2 regions of the Oryzomonas rubra genome follow, and region 1 is predicted to be linked to the other one. Evidence: riboswitches for the same ligand, from Rfam matches in the RefSeq annotation. Region 1 holds a riboswitch; the other holds the start of a gene.
The links. A riboswitch is a leader RNA that binds a small molecule or an ion and turns the genes downstream of it on or off. The one in region 1 is predicted to bind magnesium.
Positions count from the first base shown of each region.

Region 2: linked by a shared signal. The riboswitch ahead of ET418_RS02455 (NRAMP family divalent metal transporter) and the one ahead of ET418_RS17750 (magnesium transporter) in region 1 are both predicted to bind magnesium.

Region 1 covers NZ_SRSD01000014.1:13,797-21,254, forward strand. Annotated here, with positions in the region: gene ET418_RS17720 (DHA2 family efflux MFS transporter permease subunit) at 1-820, shown strand, start outside; gene ET418_RS17725 (Abi-alpha family protein) at 1,126-1,833, shown strand; gene ET418_RS17730 (hypothetical protein) at 2,049-2,282, opposite strand; gene ET418_RS17735 (hypothetical protein) at 2,456-2,992, opposite strand; RNA gene ssrA (transfer-messenger RNA) at 3,280-3,633, opposite strand; gene smpB (SsrA-binding protein SmpB) at 3,679-4,137, opposite strand; M-box (ykoK) riboswitch at 4,276-4,441, shown strand; gene ET418_RS17750 (magnesium transporter) at 4,505-5,764, shown strand; gene ET418_RS17755 (Nramp family divalent metal transporter) at 5,772-7,070, shown strand; gene ET418_RS17760 (DUF4124 domain-containing protein) at 7,170-7,458, opposite strand, start outside.
Region 2 covers NZ_SRSD01000001.1:523,267-530,724, forward strand. Annotated here, with positions in the region: gene ET418_RS02425 (SPFH domain-containing protein) at 1-241, opposite strand, end outside; gene ET418_RS02430 (NfeD family protein) at 252-701, opposite strand; gene ET418_RS02435 (hypothetical protein) at 849-1,034, shown strand; gene ET418_RS02440 (DUF309 domain-containing protein) at 1,159-1,560, opposite strand; gene ET418_RS02445 (ParB N-terminal domain-containing protein) at 1,607-1,978, opposite strand; gene ET418_RS02450 (magnesium transporter MgtE N-terminal domain-containing protein) at 2,067-3,326, opposite strand; gene ET418_RS18065 (hypothetical protein) at 3,340-3,513, opposite strand; gene ET418_RS02455 (NRAMP family divalent metal transporter) at 3,526-4,797, opposite strand; M-box (ykoK) riboswitch at 5,186-5,353, opposite strand; gene ET418_RS02460 (hypothetical protein) at 5,496-6,425, opposite strand; gene ET418_RS02465 (transporter) at 6,462-7,322, opposite strand; gene ET418_RS02470 (MamS/MamX family magnetosome protein) at 7,376-7,458, opposite strand, start outside.

The sequences.
Region 1 (7,458 bases):
TGCCGGCGTTGCCTTCATCGCCTGGGAACTGACGTACCTGCGGCCGCTGCTGAATCTGCGCGTCTTCGTCAATGGCCGCTTCGCGGCAAGTTGCCTGGTTGCCTTTGCCCTGGGGGTGGGCATCTACGGTTCCACCTATATCGTGCCCATGTTCGTGCAGCTCGTGCAGGGGTACACCCCCACCCGCTCCGGCCTGTTGTTGATGCCCGCAGGCTTTGCGCTGGCGCTGACGGCCCCGGTAGCCGGGCACCTTGCCGATCGAATGCCCCCCTGGGGGCCGGTCATGGCCGGACTGGCCCTGTTCGGCCTGTCCAACTGGCTGTGCGCCGGGGCCGATGTGGATGCGTCGTTCTGGCTCTTTGCCTGGTGGATCATCCTGGGCCGTATCGGGCTGGGGCTGATAACGCCGTCGTTGAACGCCGGCGCCCTGCGCGCCCTGCCCCACGAGTTGCTGGCGCAAGGCTCGGGCGCCCTGAATTTCATACGCCAGCTTGGCGGCGCCATGGGGGTCAATCTGCTGTCCGTGCTGATCGACCGGCGAACCACCTTCCATGGCGATGCCCTGGCCCAGGCCATGACTCCGGCATCGGCGGCGGCGAGCAATGCCGTGCAGCAGCTCGGGTTGATGCTGACCCACTGGGGCAATCCGTTCGGCACCCGTCTGCCCAGCGGCGCCCCGCCGGCGGCCATGAACTATCTGGAACGGATACTGGTGCCGAAGGCGCAGTGGTTGGCCTATCAGGATGGTTTTCACGTGGTCGCGGTGATGTTCTTCGCCGCGTTGTTACCGGCCCTGCTTATGCGGCGGCGGGCGAGGTAGACAAACTTTTTCTGTATCGAAATGATACATACGACGGCACGTGAGTATGATTCAAGTGCCGTTTTTTTGTGTGATAACATGGGGATATGACTATTGCCGCCTTGATGTTAATTATTTTAGCACCGCGATATTGCTTTGAATTATGGGTTTGCTTGGAGTAGAAGGGGGAAAGGCAGGGCTTTGCTAGGGGCAGGTTGGAGGTGGTGCGGGGGCAATTCGATCAGGTTATCAAACTTAACTACTCCCATTAGGGGGCACGTGCGCGCAGGGGGCTGGTCAACAAGGGGTTAGATCATGGAGATGTCATGACTGATGAACTCAAGGAATCGGCAAAGGCAATTCAAGAGGTTGCCAAGACAGCAGGAAAAGCTATCGACCTTTCTGATAAGTTTGGTCAGTTCATAAGTCGATATGTTGGTACGTCGCTATCTGAGGCTTTTGGCATTTTTGAAGACAAGCTCAAGTATATGCGCTGGGAGCGCCAAGTCAGACTCATGCAACGAGCAAATGACTTTTTGTTGAAGGAAGGTTTTTCCCAACCAACCCAAGCAATACCGATGAAATTTGCAGTCCCCCTATTGGAAGCGGCATCACTTGAAGATGACGATTACCTTCAGGACCTATGGGCGAAATTGATTGTCAACGCTGCAATCGAAGAGAGTGATATAACTATAAACCGAACGTTTATTGACATCCTTGAACGGTTGTCTCCTTTGGAAGCAAAAATCCTCGATGTCGTTTACGCTATTCCCTATGAAGACATGCACCACAATGGAGTTGATACAAGAAATCTCCCCAACTCAGCTCAAGTGTTCCCAGAGAATAGCTCAAATATTGAACGAATGGAACCGTCTGAAGATGTGAAACTGGCTCTTGCGAATCTTGATCGGCTTGGCTGTATTTCCGTTTCTCATTCTATGGGAGGCGGCCAGTTATTCGGAACGCTTAATCCTACATTGTTAGGGAAGAGATTTTTTAAGGCGTGTAAATTGCCATCAGAAAGAGCGATCTAACCATAGGCGGCGGCAGCTGGCGTAAAAATCCGCGCCGCAGCAGCGCCTAAATACCGTTGGCGTGACCCACCAAGCGGGAAATATTCTGGAAGAAGGAGGTCAGATGTCTTCACTTCAATATGCATTCAGCGAAGAGGAAAACTAGGGACACTCCCCATATTTCTACTACCCAAGGCGACGTTGTTAAGTTTATTGACTCGACCGCTGCCCCCCTATCAAATACGCGCCCCCGAATCATGTAGCCCAACCACCCTACCCGAGGCATACGACTCCGCGGGGCAAACGTCCTGCCGGTGTTCCGACACCCAGCGGGATAAACCGTCTGCGGTGATGATGCCGATGGCGCTCAGCATGACAAATACCGAGCATGCCACCGCCCATCGCTTGTTGAACATTCCGAATAGTGCGGCCAAACACGCAGCCGCCAGCAGGGCAATCTTATAGTTCATCGCAGGACCTCTCCCGATTAGTTAACGTGCTTGCCTCAATCAAAGCAGCGTAAAAGACAATCTGCGTTCGCAAGCGTAATTGCAACTGCATACGTGATTGCCATGACGATGATTATCATTCTCACAGCTACCCCCTCCTTGTGATGGGACACGTAATCATACCGTTCCGGGCTTTAACGCCGTTCCCCTTCGTGCCTGTCTTCATGCCGCTCCTCGCGCCGCTCTTCTCTCCGGACCTCGGGCCGGTGGATCTGCCCGCGGTAATGGTCCCGGTCGCGGTCATAGCGCCTGAACTCGGCTTCGCGGAACCGCCGGAAGTCTCTCAGGTTGTGCCGGACCAGGAGCGGTGGCATCATTCTTCGCTCCACCCGTACCAATGGCCCGCCGTAGTACGAGGTCCGGTACCAGAAACCATTGCTGAAGATAAAGTAGTCGCGGCCGATGTACGCCATATCATAGGGCGTCCCGACGGCAACGTAATAGCCGAGATCCGGCACGAAGACAAACTGGGGCGGCGTGTCCGGGAGCATCACCGCTGGTGGCGGCGCATAGGCAGGAGGCGGCGCCGGCACGTAAACACGGGGCGGAGGCGCAGAGGTGGGTATTCCGATATCAACATTGACGTTGAGCCCGGCCTGGGCGATGGAAGCGGTCGCGGCGACAAGCGCAACCGCGAAGAGGAACGGTATGCGGTTCATAAAGATCTTCATAGGTTCTCCTTGGTGTGCAGGGGCATATTTCGGTAGACGCGGGGAAGGTCCATTGGGTTACAGGGGAAAACGGATTTTCGACAAAAAAATGCCCCTGATTTCTCAGCGGCATTTAAACTTACCCGGACAGTGCCGGAAATTTACTACGCCGTCTATCCGTTACTTGATCTGGTTCCAAGCAACATGACTAGAAAGTCAAAAAACTCCAAATGTAAAAAGCCAAGCCCATTCAAGGGTTTGGCTTTTTACTTAAGCACAATAAGTTAATAATATCAACTACTTATGATTGGTGGAGGCGCCGGGAGTCGAACCCGGGTCCGAAGAACCTACAGTCTGAGCTACTACACCGTTAGTCCGTTGCTCGATTTAACCGGCACCATGCGCAAAGGACAAGGCATGATACCAGCGGTCCCGTTAATCTCGGGTTGCGCTACGGGCGTTGCGCATCCCTATCCGGTAGTGAATGACGTACCCTTCTTACCACCGGCATCTGGGTCGGGTACGCCTGTTAAGCTGCTAGAGCAACAGGAGTGTTATAATTGTCGGCAATTAATGCCGGTGCAGGTTTATTAAGGTCGGCCACCTGCCCCGACCCGGTGCAACCCAGATTTTCACTTCCCCGTCGAAACCTTTACGCCCCCTTTGAAAATAAATTCCACACGCCGCTGTGACGTGCCCTCGTGCCGTTAACCCCGATTACGCGCCTTCAGGGTCTGGGATAGCTCCCGTTGTGTATCCCTCTTTTTAAGGTCCTCACGTTTATCGTATAGTTTCTTGCCTTTGGCAAGCCCTATCTCGACCTTTACCAGCCCATCCTTGAAATAGAGCCTGAGCGGTATGATCGAATACCCCTGTTCCCTGACCTTGCCGTAGAGCCGGGTGATCTCCTTGCGATGCAAGAGCAGCTTGCGCTGGCGATCCGGCTGGTGGTTCTGGCGGTTGCCGAAGTCATAGGGCGCGATATGCAGATTGTTCAGCAGGGCTTCACCCTCGCGAATCAGCATGAAGGAATCGGTCAGGTTGACGTTGCCGCACCGTAAGGATTTTACCTCGGTCCCCTGAAGCACCATGCCGGCTTCCAGCTTTTCCTCGATAAAATATTCATGGTAGGCCTTCTTGTTATTGCAGATCAGTTTCTCACCCATATTTGTAATCATAGCAAAATCAGCGTGAAAGGGAAACCATATCCTGCGTCATGAAACGGTAATTATTACGTAACATTTTTTCACCATCAGGAGGCTTTTGCGTGTTGACAAACAATTTTCTTTTGGATTATATGGTTACATATTCCTCGTTAGCAGAGGCGTTTGCACAAACACAGGCTACTGCCCAAAAATGTCGAAAGACGCCAATGGGTAGACCAGGTCTTGCCGGATTAAGGCTTGACTTAACGTAGCTGGTCATTGACCTACGTTGTGCACTGCCGAAAGTCAACCAGTGGGGAAGTGGTTTCTTTGCGTGCGCCAAGGGCCCTTTCTCTGAAAGGGCCTTTTTTATTTCGGGGTGGCCATTATGAACACGGAATACAGCGAAATATACCTGAGTGCCGTCATCGGCCGTTCGGTGATCAACAGCAGGGGCGAAGAGCTCGGAATCCTCCGCGATCTCATCATGGTGCCGGGCGAGGTATTCCCCGAGGTGTCGCACATCGTGATCAAGGGACGCATGGGCAAGATGCTGCTCCCCTGGAGCGAGGTGTCGCTGTTTACCCATGTGGTAATATCGGCTGCCGGCATCGCCCCGCCCGGCCTTCGCGCTTATGAATACCGCGAGGCGGAGATCCTGGTGCGGCGCGACCTGTTGGACAAGCAGATCGTGGACGTGGACGGCGCCAAGGTGGTGCGCGTCAACGATATCAAGCTCGGCAAGCTCCACGACAAGTTGTGCATATTCTCTGTCGATATCGGCTTTCGCGGATTGCTGCGCCGCCTGGGATACGAACGGTTCGGCGACAGTGTGGCGCGGTTGATCAAAAAGAACATTCCCAATACCGAGATCAGTTGGGAGTATGTCCAACCGTTGGAACCCCATTCGTCGAAACTGGCCCTCAATATCGCCCGCAACCAGATGAACGAAATTCATCCGGCCGATCTGGCGGATATTATCGAGCAGATTCCGATCAAGAGCATCAAGACCGTGCTCGAAAACATCGACCCGGAGACCACCGGCGACACCATCTACGAACTGGAACCGGAGATGCGCAGTGTGGTCATCGGCCAGATGGATGCCGAGCACGCCTCGGACATCCTGGAAGAGATGTCCCCGGACGATGCCGCCGACGTCCTCGCCGACCTGTCGGAAGAGACGGCCCAGCAACTGCTGGGGCTGATGGACGATGAAGAGAAAGAGGAGATCGAAGAGCTGCTGGTACACGAGGAAGATACAGCCGGTGGTTTCATGACCAGCGAATTCCTCACCCTCCCCCTGAACCATACGGTTGGCGCCGCCATCGCCGATGTGCGCCGGCTCGCGGGCGAGATCGAAAATGTCAATTATGCCTATCTCCTGGATGACGCCGAACACCTGGAAGGGGTGCTCAGCCTCCAGGATTTGCTCGCCTCAAAAGACGATGAACTCGTCGTGGATGTCATGGAAGACAACATCAGAAGCGTGAATGTGGGCGACGATCCGGAGGAGATTCTGGAAACCCTCACCCGGTACGACCTGACGGCGGTACCGGTGCTTGACGAGGACCAACGCATGGTGGGGATCGTCACCGTCGACGACGTCCTTGCGCACTACCTGCCGCGCCTGGTGAAGAAGAGAGGTTAGAGACGTCATGTTCACCGGAATATCGCTATTCAAATTCCTCAAGCCGCTCAAGAGCGTGACCCCCAGGAACATCATGCTGTTCCTGGCCATACTCGGGCCCGGCATCATTACCGCCAATGTGGACAACGATGCCGGCGGCATCACGACCTATTCCCTGGCCGGGGCCAACTACGGCAACGACCTGCTCTGGACCATGCTCCCCACGACCATCGCCCTGGTGGTGGTCCAGGAGATGTGCGCCCGTATGGGCGCCGTGACCGGCAAGGGCCTCGCCGACCTGATCCGCGAGTCGTTCGGGGTCAAGGTCACCTTCTACGTGATGATCGCCCTGCTCCTGACCAATATGGGCAACTCCATCTCCGAATTTGCCGGTATCGCCGCCAGCCTCGAGATCTTCGGCATCAGCAAGTATGTGTCGGTCCCCATCAGCGCCATCGTGGTCTGGCTCCTGATCGTCAAGGGATCGTACAAGACCGTGGAGAAGGTGTTCCTGGTGGCCTGCATGGTCTATGTCGCCTACCCCATCGCCGCCGTCATGGCCGGCCCCAAATGGGACATCATCCTCAAGGCCAGCGTGATCCCGACATTTCGCTCGGACAGCGCCTTCACCATGACCATGATCGGTCTGGTGGGCACCACCATCGCCCCCTGGATGCAGTTTTATCAGCAGTCGGCCGTGGTGGAAAAGGGGATCACGGCGGAACAGTACGCCTTTACGCGGCTGGACGTCATCTTCGGCTGCATCATGGCCATTGTGGTCGCTTTTTTCATCGTGGTGGCCTGCGCCGCCACCATCAATGTCCAGGGGCTGAAGGTGGAGACCGCCGCCGACGCTGCCATGGCCCTCAAGCCGCTGGTGGGCAGACACGCATCCACCTTGTTCGCCTTCGGCCTCTTCAATGCGTCCCTGTTCGCAGCCTGCATCCTGCCGCTCTCCACGGCTTTCTACATCTGCGAGGGCATGGGGTGGGAATCGGGGGTTGACAAGGATTTCGAGCGGGCTCCGCAGTTTTTCTGGCTCTTCACCGTCATCATCATCATCAGCGCCGGCCTGATCCTGATCCCCAGCGCCCCGCTGCTCAAGATCATGTTCATCTCCCAGGTGGTCAACGGCGCAATGCTGCCGTTCATCCTGATCTTCATGCAGATACTGGTAAATGACCACAAGCTGATGGGCAGGTTCGTCAACGGCCCTATCTTCAATATCGTCGCGTGGTTGACGGTGGTGATCATGATCGTCATGACCCTCGTCATGACCCTGGACATGGCCCTCCCCGGAGCGATCAAGGGGCTTTTGACCTTTTAAACCGCATACCGTTGTTGGCTATTCGGTTCAATATGAAAAGGCCCGCCGGAATATCCGACGGGCCTTTTTTTCGAGTTTTTCGTTTTTACGCGGTTGCCGCTATTTTCTGAACTCGGCAGGCAGTCCGACCTTGTTGGCCGTGTCGTTCAAGTCGTTGTACGCCTTGAGGGCGTCATTATAGCGCTTCTGCGTTGCCTTGAATTCCTGGGGAAGTCCATCCATACGCTCCCGCGATATCCCGACAGGCTTTTTGATGAGCCCCTCCAGTTCCGTCAGCTCATTTTCAAGCTGCCGCACTTCCGCATAATGGACCTTGAACTCCTCTTGCCAGACTCCAGTCTTTTTCCCGCCATACGATCCGTTACCGGTATCCCCGCTTTTGTCCATC
Region 2 (7,458 bases), on a different contig from region 1:
CGTTGTCCCTGGTAATCACCTCCTGTGCGCCCACGGAGAGCACGTCCCCCTTGGTCGAGACCCGGTAGGCCACGGTATCGATGTAGGGGATGATAAAGTTGAGTCCCGGCTTGAGGGTCGAATGATATTTGCCCAGCCGCTCCACGACCCACTCCTGCCCCTGGGGAACGGTTTTGACCCCGGCGAACAGCGTTGCAGCGACCACCACCAGAAGAACGCCAAAAACAACAACTCCAGCCATCTTTCCCCCCCTAGATTTTAGTTACCTTAAGAACCTGCCCTTCAATATCCACGACGCGGACCGAATCTCCCACCTGCAGCACCTCATCGGCATAACAGCCCCACTCGTCGGCGCCCAGCACGGCAATGCGGAATCGTACCGTCCCCCGGCCGTAGCTATCCTCCGTCCCCCGGATGATGATGCCGGCCTCCCCCACAATCCCTTCCTTCGATTGGCCGGAATGGGTTCTACTGACCTTGGGCTTGAGATATTTGAACCACATCACGGTGAAACCGATGGACGACACGGTCCAGAGAAACAACTGCCCGGCCAAGGGAAATCCCGACCAGAGCACCTTCAGCAGGCCGACCACCAGGGCCCCCAGGCCGAACCAGATGATCGTGAACGACGGTACGGCCAGTTCCAGGCCGATCAGGCAAAATCCAGCGATTATCCAGTACCACCATTCGAACTGCATCATGCGACCTCTTTCGTCAATATCATCGTCAAACTCTAGGCAATCATCCCTCAAAAGTATAGCAAAAATATCACGCCAAATTGACCTTTTTCCTTTTTTGTTGCACTTTTGATATGCATATTGCAATAATAACGACCAAGGAGATTTATTATGGATATCAGCACGATTGCCGGGGCCGCACTGTCGGTAAAAGCCGGGCAGACTCAACAGACGCTGTCGATGGCCATGGTGAAACAGGCAGCCAACCAGCAGAGTCAGATGGCCGACCTCCTGGCCCAGAACGTTCAGCAGGCTCCCCAAGCGGACGGTTCCTACAACTTTTCGACCTACGCCTGACGCGTTACCCCAGGGAGGTTTTCCCGCAACGGAAGGCGAAATCCCCCCCCGATAACGTCCCCCCAAGAAAAGGGCCCTTCCCCCGCCTGGGAGCGCAAAATTTCTCGGCTCATAATCATCCGGTTTATTTGCAATCATCCGGCAGTGAAACAACCCTCAAAACAGGAATCAAAGACGGATCCAGCGACGCCATACGCTCTTTGCCTAACTGTATCAGCGCCTCCCGCACCCTGTCGGCAGCTGCGATGAAAGCGGCCACATCCACCCACTGGCAAACCGCCGGCACGCGCCTCAGGTACGCCGCCCCACCCTCCAAGAGAGTGACCGCCCCGCCGAAATTGCCGTTTCTCCAATGGTGCAGGGCCACCGACACCTGGAGAACCCCCTGGTAGAAGTAGCGCGCCTCGCCCTCCTCCCCCACCCAGAGGTCTTCAAGGGTCTCGTGGCATTCATACCAGTCACGGGTATTGAATTGCCGCACGGCCTCAAGCAATTGTCGCGACGGAGAGTCTTTACAACATCGCATAAACAGTACCTCATTCTTGGCCAGCAAAGCTTGACGCCATGCGATTCTAAACGATCCTGCACGGGATGCATTCATCCTCGTCAAACGAATAGACTGCACACAACCGATGGTAACCGTCGACAATGATTACCTTGCCATTGCGTTCGTCACGTAGCAGCAGAATGGGCGAAAGCTGTTTTCCGTCCTCGATTTTCTTCCGGTCTTTTTCCACATGATAATTGCTGACCCCCAACAGCGACAGCCCCGACGCTCTGAATATGTCCTTAGCCTTGAATTGCGTCAATTGGCAGCTTCTTAGCTTGGTTATGATCGTCTTGACCGTCGTCTCCCCATATATCAGGCTCAGGTATGATTCCGCCGCCGGATAATCCTTTTCTTCGGGTTCTGGCAACCATTTGATGCTGACGTTTTTACCCATGGCGATGCCCTCCTCTCATCTTTGCTGGTGACCGTCGTCGTGCCGACTCTAAGAAAGAAAGCGACTGCCCCACCATCTCTGCCGCCCGCTAATGATCAAGTTCCATAATATCCCGGTAGGTCACGACCCCCCTGATGATATCGTCCGGGGTTGTGACCGGCAAGGCATCAAAATGATACCGGGAGAACTTCTCTTTTGCGGCCTCAATGGTATCGGTTTCCTCAAGGCTAATGACCTGGGTAACCATGATATCCTGAAGGTGTGACTCCGGTTTTGCCATGAGCAGTTCGGGGAGGCTTACGACACCCTCGAGTTTTTCGTCGTGATCGACGACATAGATATAATCCACCACATCCGCCTCTTCGGCGAATTTGCGGAATGCGGAGATGACCAGATCGGTTGTCATGCCCGGCAGCATCCTGATGAAGTGCTTGGTGGCCAGGTTGATGATGGTTTCATCCTGGTTTTCAAGGAGCGACTCGATTTTTCCCGTCTCGGTATGCTCCATCAAGGCCAGAATATGATCGGCTTCATCCGTTGGCAGGGCCGACAGGACATCGGCCGCCTGGCCCGGCGTCATCTCGTCGATCAAATCGGCGACCCGTTCCTTGTCCATTGACGATATCAGGCTGCGCTGCACGCGCGGCTCGATCTCTTCCAGGGTGTCGGAAGCCTGTTCAGTGCCCAATTCATTGAAGATGGCCAGCCGTTGTTCCTCAGAGAGTTCTTCCAGAATATCGGCCAAGTCAACGGGATGGATTTCAGGCAGCGCCTCCTTAAGGATGTTCAGCTTCACATTGCCCTTGAAGCTCCCGATCCTCTCGGGCAATGGTTGGACATAGGCCCAGGAGATGGTCTCCTTTTTGAACACCTCGGCCAGGTGATAGACGAACTTGGCAACGTAGCGCAGCCCCAGACGTTTCAGCAGCCCATACTTGCTGAAGTCCACATCGGTGGCATAGAGCTTCCTGTTGCGCAACACCAGCTTGACATCGTAAACGATGTCGATCTCGTTGCCGTCCAGGTCAATGACCTTCTTATCCAGGATATGATCCTTGAGAAGCACCTGGGTCTCTTCCGGCTCTCCTTCGAAGGGTGTGATGTCCGGAATATCGAGAACGACCTTGTCCTGTCCCAGGGTATCAACCTTCTCGAACGGGACCAGGAGCGATTTGTGGCCGAAAGGCCGGGTGACGATGAGGTGGGTCACCTCGGGGATCTTTTCGTGTTCCCTGATGAGCAGGTCATCCAGCTTGCCGACCTTCTTGCCCCGGACCAAGACCTTTGCTCCGATCAGGTCGCTCAGAAAACAACTCGATTCCGTAGCTTTATTGATAAAGGTATTCATGGTGAACCTCGCTTCACAGGAGAGTAATGAACTTGTACAAAAGCAGCCCGACCAGCAGAACCAGGTACAGACGCAGGAACAGCAGGGAACCTTTCACCCAGCCGGACATCTCCACATTCGGCTTGGCATACTTTTTATTGATCTCCCGGATCTTGGCGAAGTTATGTGAAAAAAAATCTCTGAGCATGGTCCATTCCTCCTATTTGAACATGGTCGGGAACAGGGTGCTGATCCCGTAGAGGGTTGAGAGAATGACGATTACCACCACGATGGTGCAGGTGATGATATTCTGCCACAGGGTGTTGGTATACTCGCCCATGGTCTTCTTGTTGTTCAGGAGCAGGACCAGGAAGACCAGCGCCGCCGGCAACAGGGTCACCGCCACCACCTGCACGAAGAGGGTAATCAGCACCAGCGGCGCCTTGGGGATCAGCACGACCGCACCCGCGGTGATGAGCGTCAGGAAATAGTTGGCATAGAACCAGGGGGCCTCGCGAACCTTGTTGTTGAGCGAATGCGCCCAGCCGAACACCTCGCCAAAAGCCCAGGAGCTGGCCAGCGAGATGCAGATCGCCCCCAGCAGGCCGGCGTCGAACAGGCCGATGGCCATGAAGGTGCCGGCGTAGCTCTGGGTTTTCATCAGCATGATTGAAGCCTGGGCGGCGTCGTCGATGTCGACGCCCGGCAGGATGGTTCCCGTGACGATCACGATGAAGATCGCCACCACCACGGTCAGGATCGAGCCGACCAGGGTATCCAGCTTCCCCCAGGGGATGTCTTTTTCCTTTGTCCCCTTGTCCACTACGGCGCTCTGCTGGAAGAAGAGCATCCAGGGGGCAATGGTGGTGCCGATGTTGGCCATCAGAAAAAAGAAGAGCGTGTTGTTGAAGCCTCCCGGCGGCATATGGGGCACGAATCCGGTATGGATGACATCGTGCACCGACGGATGGATCATGAAGGCGCCGGGGATATAAATCAGGTTCACCGCGCAGAAGACGAGGGCGATCTTCTCCCAGGTCCAGTAGCGGCCGTTCAAGACCATAATCCCCATCAGGACGCAGACGCCGAGCACGGTCAGCCAGGGAGGGATGCCGAAGATTCTGAGCGACGATGTCATGCCGATGAACTCGGTGACCAAGGTCAGCCAGTTGACAATCATCAGGTCGAGGAGGGAAAACCAACCCCAGAACGCACCGAAACCGGCAAAGATGGCCTCGCCGTGGCCACGCTTGGTTACGGCCCCCAGACGGACGGTCATCTCCTGGACGTAATAGGCGACCGGCACCAGGATGACCAGGAACCAAATCAGATGATAGCCGTATTTTGCGCCGGTGGCGGCATAGGTCGTGATACCGCCGGCGTCGTTATCGGCCACCATGACGACAATCCCCGGACCGGAGATGATGAAGAAGAGCTTGATCGCCTTCCAGATACGGCGAAATTCGTAATACATATTTGACAAGGTAAACATTCCTGAATCTCCTTCCTTAGATACTACATATTCGAGCTATAGTGCCGATGTGTGCAGGTATTCCCGTATGTCAGGCTCAAGACGCACCAAGCTGAACACGGTTATACCGCAGGTGAACAAGCGCAAGCTTGCTACTGAAATGCAAGGAAGAAAGAAATCCGCAGAGGGATTTCCTGCTTTACTGTTGTCCCCGCTCCACACAAACGGAGCGGTCAAAGCAGGAAGGGAATGGGGAGGGCTTTAACGTAATTTCCGCTGAGGGAACGGGATGGGTAAGGGATATTCGCAACTATGACTGTCCAATGTGTAAAACCACCACCCTTCATCTTCGGATACCACACAACAAAAAAGGCCATGGGGGAACCATGGCCTAATCAAATAGTAGACTCTGATTCCCCACTCGTAGGTTTTCAGCAGTGCACAACGTAGGTTCAAGAACCAGCTACCTTAAGTCAAGCCTTAATCCGGCAAGACCTGGTCTACCCATTGGCGTCTTTCGACGTTTCCGGGCAGTAGCCTGTGTTTGTGCAAACGCCTCATGCTAACGAGGAACGTAAACTTTTCGCTAAATACACCATTCTAACTAATTATGTCAAGGCTTTTGTGGCGCACTTCCGGGATATTCATCATGAACAGGGTAAAATCTTTCTTCGGGGACCCGGAGGCCCCCGAAGTTTGAGAGACCGAGGGTAAAATCCCTACATCATCATACCCATGCCCCCCACAATGACTGTGACGGTCGCGAATTTAGTTGTATCAGCAACACTGGTTGCCCTCACAAGGAACATTCCCTGGAAAGCCGGAGCCGTATAGAGCCCACCAGATGTTATGCTTCCGCCGTTCGAGCTTACGCTCCAGGTAACCGGTATGTTCGCGCGGAGTTGAAGGGTGCCGTTTACCTGCAACGAGGCATTAGCAGGGGTAACGGTTATGCCGCTGGCGTTCTGAGTGGCACTCGGCTGCATGATATTTCCAGACATCATCGTGCCGCCCGCCATGTTCCCCATGAGGCCGGTATATATTGGTGCACCGCTCATGTTCGTCATCATAACGTTGCCGTTCTGATCTATCGTCATGTTCACGTTATCGAACATCCGGTCCAACCCCTGGCCTATCACGTAAGGAGACGTAATCGGATCAACATTGGGAACCCCGTAGGCACTCAGCAGCGGCCCCATCGTTTGCCACATATGAGCCCTTGCGGTACTCATGTTGCTAAACATGGTCTGCAGCGTGGTGCCGTTTGGATTCTTATAGAAAGAGTTCATTGTGGACATATTGTTGAAACCCGCCATATTGGCCACCATGAGGTTCGATAGTGGATTGATATTGGCTGTGCCTGAAGCGCCGCTCATAGTGTAGAGTGACCCCGTCCTGATCATGAATGGCGGTGTCTTGCCGCTGACATTGAACGCAAACGCGCCAGTTTGCGGGTTGATCGTCGTGCTCATCTCAGGGTTGTTGGCGGAGTCCTTCAGGTAAACGGTGCCGCTCATCGGAGCACCTGTTGCTGCGACCCCCGATACGGTGGAGCCCGGGGTTGCGGCTGAGGTGCCGCCTCCGCTGCCGCACCCGGCGATAAGGCCGGCAGTAATCATCGCTGCTGCTAGTATAGTTTTTTTCATCATGATAGTTTCTCCTTCAATCGCATCTGCACGCGAAGTCTAGAATTCGTAAAAGACGGCGAGTCCCATGCCGTACTCGGGACTGGCGGTCGTGATCCCCTTGGCCAGATAGCCATCGATGCCAGTGTGTTTCGCAAACTGGTACTTGACTCTGAGCCGCGCCTCCAACTGGGACGCTGCTCCGTTGACGGTAGGAGTGGTCCCTTTGAGCAACACCATGGGGCGCAGCCGCTCGGTGAGTTGATAACCGGCTCCGGCGTAGTAGTTGAGATAATTTTTGACGGCAATGACCGATGATTTTCCCTGGATGACGTACCCCGCCTCGCCGTCCGCAAACCAACTGCCGAACCACTTGGTTAATTCCACGGCAAAGCCTTCATCAAACTCCCCGGTCCCAAGGAATTTGTTCTTGTCGGCGGTGGGAATTTTCACGTAGACGTTGGGGCGGATGGCCGGCACATACTTTTCCTCGGTGTACAGGACATACCCGGCCTTTAGTTTGATATCGCCGAGCCCGGAATGGGAATTATTGACACTCCCCGCCGACGCGGAAGTCATCGAGCCGGAGGAACCCATGCCATTCATTGCTGCCACAACCGACTGCATGCCGGATTGCCCTTGCATTCCCATGTATTGCCCCGCCACCACCGCACTGCTGCTCTGGTAGACAAAAGGAATTTCCAGCGAGAAATCAAGTCGCTCGGTCGGGTATACCGTCGCCGTGAACGGCATGTATATGGAGTCGGTCCTGATTCCGGTTCCGTATTTACCCGACGCGAACTCAAAGCCAAGGCCGACGGAATATGCGGGTTCGTCGGCACAAGCCCATGCCGGAAGAATGAAGAGGGTCATGACGGCAAGAAGGAAGGAAAACCTTCCCGATCCGATCAAGTGTTGCATTGTTAGCTCCTCCTTTAAGGTAACCGGTTTTGTGGGCAACAAGACGGCAAACATCAGCGCCTCATCATCCCGCCACCACTGCGCATCATACCACCGCCCTGCATCATGCCGCCCGCATTCCACCCGGACCAGGCGG